3 regions of the Streptomyces sp. NPDC027962 genome follow, and region 3 is predicted to be linked to each of the others. Evidence: riboswitches for the same ligand, from Rfam matches in the RefSeq annotation. Region 3 holds a riboswitch; each other region holds the start of a gene.
The links. Region 3 has a riboswitch for cyclic di-AMP ahead of ACZ4SA_RS16580 (C40 family peptidase). Riboswitches for the same ligand answer to the same signal wherever they lie in the genome.

Region 1 (2,192 bases), on a different contig from region 3:
TCCGCCAGGACAACGGTCGCGGAATGGTGATCATCCGTACGCTCACCGCGGAGTGCGGCGGTCGGCTGTCCGTCTCACCCACCCAGGAGGGCGGCAAGACGGTCTGGATCGCGCTGCCGTGGTCCGTGCCCGTGCAGAACTGACCCACTGTGCTCGCCGTCGGCATCGCCGGCGCAGGGCGGCCCGTGTTCGCCCGGCCGGCGCACCGCCCGTCGCCGTCGAAGACGTCACGGGGGGCGCCACCGGGCTCGGGGTCGCCCTGCTGGTCCGGTCCCTGTGACAGGGTGACCGGGGCACGTACGCAGGGGAACTGTCGGGGCGTCAGCGCACGCGGCCGTACTTGACGCTCCTCGTCCAGATCTTGGCGAGCTTGACCACGTCGCCCGTCTTGGGTGAGTGCCAGATCTTGCCGTGGCCGGCGTAGATGCCCACGTGGTACACGAAACCTCCGGAGTGGAAGAACACCAGGTCACCGCGTTGCCGGTTGGCGGCGGAGATATGTCGCGTCCGGTTGTACTGCTGCTGGGCGGTCCGGGGCAGTCTCTTCCCCGCTCTTTTGTACGAGTAGAGCGTGAGCCCGGAGCAGTCGAAGCGGGCCGGGCCCGTGGCGCCGTAGCGGTAGGGCGATCCCTGCTTCGAGGCAGCCACTTTGAGTGCTTTGCTCGCGTGGCTGCTGATCGCTCGCCCCTCTGCGGAGCTGCTGGGGGCCAGGAGTGAGCCGCCGACGGCGGCGATGGTCAGTGCCGACACGGCGCCCGCACGCGAGAAGAGGAGCGGGAGATGAATCTGCGCAGTCATGCGCAACCCTTCGTCAGCCGCCTGTGAAGGATGACCTGTCGGGTTCGGACCGGCGAAGACGCCCGGCCGCCGAAGCGGCTTCACCCCAAGACGTGTCCGGGATCGCCGGTCACGCCGTACTGCTCGGGTCCTCCACTCCTGCCGATGCACTTCCGTCGACCAGTCGTCCGGTGCGGCGGCAGGACTCAGCGTCCGCCCGGACCGCCCCGTCAAGGTGGCGGGGGCTTGTCGTCCCACGGATCGTTACCCACCCATGTCCGATTTCCGAGTTGAAACGGCTTTTGTGAAGCTGATCACGACTGGCCCTTTCGGGTGGACAGGAGTGTGAACACCGTTCTCGCATGACGCGGACGCATGGTCGTACCAGCGGTGAAGCCGTCGATTGGGCCAGATCGGTGATCGCGCCGCGCAAGTCCTGCGACACGCAACAACTTCGTTGAAGCTCCACCGAACGGGGTACGAATGCCGTTACCCCGTTGGCGGTTGACAGCAGCGGAACGACCGTCAACTCGTGGAAACGGGCGGCATGGTCACGCGCCTCGCCCTGCGCTCCCCGTCCAGAACGCGAAGCGCCTCGGCGAGCGTGTGCGTGTACACCTCACTCTCGCCGCGCACATGCATGAGCGTCAGGGCGTCCTTCAGTGCGGCGGCCCGCCCCACCAGGGCTTGAGCCGCGCGCAGTGCGCCGTAGGTGTGGGTGGAGCGGGCGGGGTTGATCCGGCCGACCATGTCGACGACTTCGAGATACGCGTCGACGAATTCGGCCTCGGCGCGGGTCAAAGCAGGCAGCGGCGGCAGTTCCGGCGGCAGCATCGCGCGTTCACTTCGCGCCGGACGGTGTGATAGAGGCAGAGGTCTTGCGGCTCGTGATGACATGGTCGATCAGGCCGTACTCCTTGGCCGCCGTCGCGTCGAAGATTCTGTCCCGCTCCAGGTCGGCGGCGATGCGGTCGGCGTCCTGGCCGGTGTGGCGGACCAGCGTCCCGGCGAGTTGCGCACGCAGCCGCAACAACTCGGCAGCATGAATCTCCAGATCGGAGGGCTGCCCCCGCAACGGCTCCTCGAAGGCAGGCTGCTGGACCACGATCCGCGCGCCGGGCAGCGCCATGCGCTTGCCCGGCGCGCCGGCGGCGAGCAGCGCGGCCGCGGTCGAGGCGGCCTGGCCGAGGCACGTGGTGGCCACGTCGCAGGTGACGACCTGCATCGTGTCGTAGATGGCGGACATGGCGTGGAGGGATCCGCCGGGGGAGTTGATGTACAGGGAAATGTCCTGGTCGGGGGCGGCGTACTCGAGGTGCAGGAACTGGGCGATGGCGTCGTTGGCGGCGGTGTCGTCGACGGCGGTCCCGAGGAAGATGATCCGCTCGCCCAGCAGCTTCGAGTACGGGTCGAGC
Region 2 (2,192 bases), on a different contig from region 3:
GGTGGATCACCAGCGTTTTTGATCTCTTCGAGGAGAATGTGCGCTACTTCCCCGCCCTGCTGCCCCTGTGCGACGAGGAGGATCCGCGCGGGACGCTCGATGGCGGGGACACACCGGAGCTGGCCGAACTGACCCTGCACAACGGCACCATCTACCGGTGGAACCGCCCCGTCTACGCCGTCTCCCACGGCCGACCGCATCTGCGCGTCGAGAACCGGGTCCTGCCTGCCGGCCCGACCGTCGCCGACACTCTCGCGAACGGCGCCTTCTACTACGGGCTGACCCGCGCCCTGGTCGACGAGGAGCGGCCGATCTGGTCCCGGATGTCGTTCCAGGCCGCCGAGGACAATCTGCACGCCGCGGCGCGGCACGGCATCGACGCGGACCTGTACTGGCCGGGCATGGGCGAGGTGCCGGTGGCCGAGCTCGTACTGAGGCGTCTGCTGCCCATGGCCCATCGCGGTCTCGAGCTCTCCGGCATGGACGCGGCGTGGCGGGAGCCGCTGCTGGGGATCATCGAGCAGCGCTGCGTCACCGGGCGCAACGGCGCGGTGTGGCAGGCGGAGATGTACCACCACATAGACGCCACGAGCCGCGTCGACCACCACGAGGCGCTTCGGCTGATGACGCAGCAGTACATCGCCTACATGCACCTGAACGCGCCGGCGCACACCTGGCCCGTGGACTGAGTGTTCCCCGCTCGTGCTGTGGGGGACGGAGGCGACCTGCCCGGCAATGCTCCTCTATGTCCGGTATAGAGGTTTTTTCCCGCATTAAGTTTGTAAGTCGAATTGCCATGCATTCCTGTGAGTTGAAGCTCTTTGGGGGTTATGGGGCAACCCTGGAGGTTGCCCCGATCCCTCGTGATGTCGGTCACCTGGTCCGCTCTGTGCGGATACCGCCGCACGGGCCAGTTCCCGTTGCCTGGGCGGAATTTGAGCCTTTTGACGCGGCACTGACAATATGAATTGCCCGTCGGGGGGAGACGTCCGCTTTGTGATGTGGAATTCAGGACTTGTTTCGCCGGGATCCTCTCGCTTAACGTCACCGTCAATCCGGACGGACCGCCGAATCCTGCCGCCGTCCGGTTAAACCGCACCCACTCACGTACGGCAGGAGCGGGGGAACCAGGTAAGCCGCCGATCCGGAATCCCGGAACGGCTCGGGGTGAAGTCGCCATCAGATGCGACCGGGCATCTCCAGCCCGAACCCGACAGCTCACCTCGCAGGCGACGGAGAGGAATTCGCCATGCCCGCAAAGGGTAAGCACCGTCGTCCCAAGTCCCGTTCACTTACCCGCGGATTCGTCGCAGCGGGCACGGGCGGTGCCGCACTCGCCCTCCCCCTCATGGTCACCACCACTGCGCAGGCAGCGCCGGCCGCGCTGCCCGTGGCCGCGGAGAAGGCTGTCGCGCCGGTCACCGTGGCCGCTGCCGCGCAGGTCGCCGCACAGAAGTCCAAGGTCGTCACCTATTCCGTGGTCGCGGGTGACTCCCTTTCCAAGATCGCCACCAAGTATTCCCTGAGCGGCGGCTGGAAGGAGCTCTTCAATGACAACCGGAGAGCCATCGGTCACGATCCGGCACTGATTCACCCCGGTCTCGAGCTCACGATCGGCGCAAAGTCCCCGGCCAAGGAAAAGGCCGCGCCCAAGAAGGCCGACCGGGCCGCCGCGACCGACCGTGCGGACCGCTCGGAGCGGAAGACGGCCCCCGCCGCCAAACCCGCCACCTACGCGAACAACCTCGACGGCTGGATCAAGGAATCGCTGGCCGTCATGGCCCGGCACGGAATTCCGGGAACCTACGAGGGAATTCACCGCAACATCATGCGTGAGTCCTCCGGCAACCCGCGAGCCATCAACAACTGGGACATCAACGCCATCAACGGCACGCCCTCGAAGGGCCTGCTGCAGGTCATCCAGCCGACCTTCGACGCGTACCACGTCCCCGGCACGGCCAACGACCTGTACGACCCGGTCGCCAACATCACGGCCGCGTGCAACTACGCCGCCGACCGCTACGGCTCGATCGACAACGTGAACGGCCCCTACTGACGGGACCGTTGCACGGCCGGCAGGCCGCAACACTTCACCGGGCCGGAGCCCGGGGCGTCCGGCGGCGCCCCCGGTCTCCGGCCCGTTGGCCGTGCCCGGTCCTCAGCCGCGCAGGTTCTGAGTGAGCGTCAGGCAC
Region 3 (2,192 bases):
CGGCCGGGTCCAGGTCCTCGCACCCCTTGCCCACCAGCTCGCGCACGAGCGTGTACTGAGCGTGGTTGGTGTCCTGGTACTCGTCGACGAGGACGTGCCGGAAGCGCCGCTGGTAGTGCTCGGCGACATCCGGGAACGCCTGAAGCAGGTGGACCGTGGTCATGATGATGTCGTCGAAGTCCAGGGCATTGGCTTCGCGCAGCCGCGCCTGGTACATCCGGTACGCCTCTGCGAGCGTCTTCTCGAATCCTCCCCCAGAGCCTTCGGCCTGGGAGGTACCACCAACCACCTGGTCGGCGAAGGTCTCCTCGTCGATCAGCTCGTTCTTCAGGTTCGAGATCTTGGCACTGAAGGACTTCGGCGGGAACTTCTTCGGGTCGAGGTCCAGATCGCGGCAGACCAGCGACATCAACCGCTTGGAGTCCGCCGCGTCGTAGATCGAGAACGACGACGTGAAGCCCAGCTTCTTCGACTCGCGGCGCAGGATCCGGACGCAGGCGCTGTGGAAGGTCAGGACCCACATCGCATTGGCACGCGGGCCGACCAGCTGCTCGACGCGCTCCTTCATCTCGCCGGCGGCCTTGTTGGTGAAGGTGATCGCCAGTATCTGGCCGGGGTGGACATGCCGCGTGCCCAGCAGATGCGCGATGCGATGGGTGAGGACCCGGGTCTTGCCGGAGCCGGCACCGGCCACGATGAGCAGCGGTGACCCTGTGTGCACGACGGCCGCACGCTGCTGTTCGTTCAGCCCCTCGAGCAGGGCGGCGGGGTCCACGACAGGGCGCGGGGCGCCGTCGCGGTAGTACCCGTCGCGGGCCGGAGGCACGTCGAACGCGCCCTGGAAGAGGTCGTCCGGAAGCTGCTCCGGAGCCGATTCCTCGGGCGGCGGCGGTTGCTCGTCCCCGTCGGGCTGGAGGTCCGCCAGGAAGCTGTCGTCAAAGAGGCTGCTCATCGCTTAACGAGTCTAGGCGGCCGGACCGACAGCACGTGGCCGCATCGGGACACGAGCAGGACACGAGCAGGGGCACGAGCGGGACACGGTACGTGACGGGACGCATCCGCCCTGCCATCGGCACCCCGGCCGGCGGCCACCCGCCGAAAAAGGTCACGAAAATGTATCGGACATATCGAACATCAACCTTCACAGCACACACACGAGTTGGCTAGCGTGCTCGACCAGGCGGCCCGTACCCCTCCTGGCGAACCACGCCGAACGGGCAGCCTGCGCCGAATCCGGGCTCCTGCCAAAGGAGTTCGGAACCGGGGACCCACCATGCACAACCGGGGTGAATCGGACCGCGCACCACTCGGTCCGTAGGGCGTCTTCCGCTCCGCCCGAACCCGACAGCTAACCCGGTAGGCGGTCCACGGAAGAAGGAGATGCCGGCCTTGGCGTCGCATCGCAAGCCCCGCAGCCGAACCGCAAAGACCTCCCCCGCCGTCGGCTTCACGACGGCAGCACTCGCCGGTGTGACTCTGCTCTCCACGCAGAGCGCGACCGCCGCACCCTCCGATCCGAAGCCCAGCATCGAAGAGGTGCAGAAGAAGGTCGACGACCTGTACCGGCAGGCGGGCAGCGCCACCCAGGAGTTCAACAAGGCCAAGGAAGCCACGGCGGAGAAACGCGCCGAGGTGGACCAGTTGCTCGACGACGCGGCCAAGCGCACCGAGAAGCTGAACGAGTCCCGCCGCGCCCTCGGCAACTACGCGGCCGCCCAGTACCGGACCGGCGCAGTCACGCCCACCGCCGCGCTGATGTTCGCGGACAGCCCGCAGGCGTACTTCGACCAGACGCAGCTGATGGACCGGATGACGGACCAGCAGCGCAGGGCCGTCACCGAATACGAGACCGAGCGGGCGGCGGCTGCCGAGCAGCGCGCGGAGGCGACGAAGCGCCTCGAGTCCCTCACGGACTCCCAGGAGTCCCTGCGCACCAGCAAGAAGACCGTGCAGACCAAGCTCGCCGAGGCGCGCACGCTGTTGTCGAAGCTGACGGCCGAGGAGAAGGCACGGCTCGCCGCGATCGAGCGGAAGAAGGAAGAGGAGGCGCGCCGCAAGGCCGAGGCGAAGGCCAAGGCGGAGGCGGCCGCCCGCGCCGAAGCGGAGGCGGAGGCAGAGCGACAGCGACAGGAGAGCGAGACCACCCCCGACCGTGACACCGGTACCGGTACCGGCACGGACGACGGCACGTA

Region 1: linked by a shared signal. The riboswitch ahead of ACZ4SA_RS18335 (C40 family peptidase) and the one ahead of ACZ4SA_RS16580 (C40 family peptidase) in region 3 are both predicted to bind cyclic di-AMP.
Region 2: linked by a shared signal. The riboswitch ahead of ACZ4SA_RS24510 (LysM peptidoglycan-binding domain-containing protein) and the one ahead of ACZ4SA_RS16580 (C40 family peptidase) in region 3 are both predicted to bind cyclic di-AMP.

What each region holds. Positions count from the first base shown of each region.
Region 1 covers NZ_JBVHTA010000017.1:137,207-139,398, reverse strand. The annotation lists gene ACZ4SA_RS18340 (ATP-binding protein) at 1-143, shown strand, start outside; gene ACZ4SA_RS18335 (C40 family peptidase) at 322-798, opposite strand; cyclic di-AMP (ydaO/yuaA leader) riboswitch at 802-957, opposite strand; gene ACZ4SA_RS18330 (hypothetical protein) at 1,303-1,611, opposite strand; gene ACZ4SA_RS18325 (ATP-dependent Clp protease proteolytic subunit) at 1,619-2,192, opposite strand, start outside.
Region 2 covers NZ_JBVHTA010000028.1:85,640-87,831, reverse strand. The annotation lists gene ACZ4SA_RS24515 (glutamate-cysteine ligase family protein) at 1-689, shown strand, start outside; cyclic di-AMP (ydaO/yuaA leader) riboswitch at 1,087-1,247, shown strand; gene ACZ4SA_RS24510 (LysM peptidoglycan-binding domain-containing protein) at 1,250-2,056, shown strand.
Region 3 covers NZ_JBVHTA010000015.1:80,987-83,178, forward strand. The annotation lists gene pcrA (DNA helicase PcrA) at 1-952, opposite strand, end outside; cyclic di-AMP (ydaO/yuaA leader) riboswitch at 1,216-1,378, shown strand; gene ACZ4SA_RS16580 (C40 family peptidase) at 1,381-2,192, shown strand, end outside.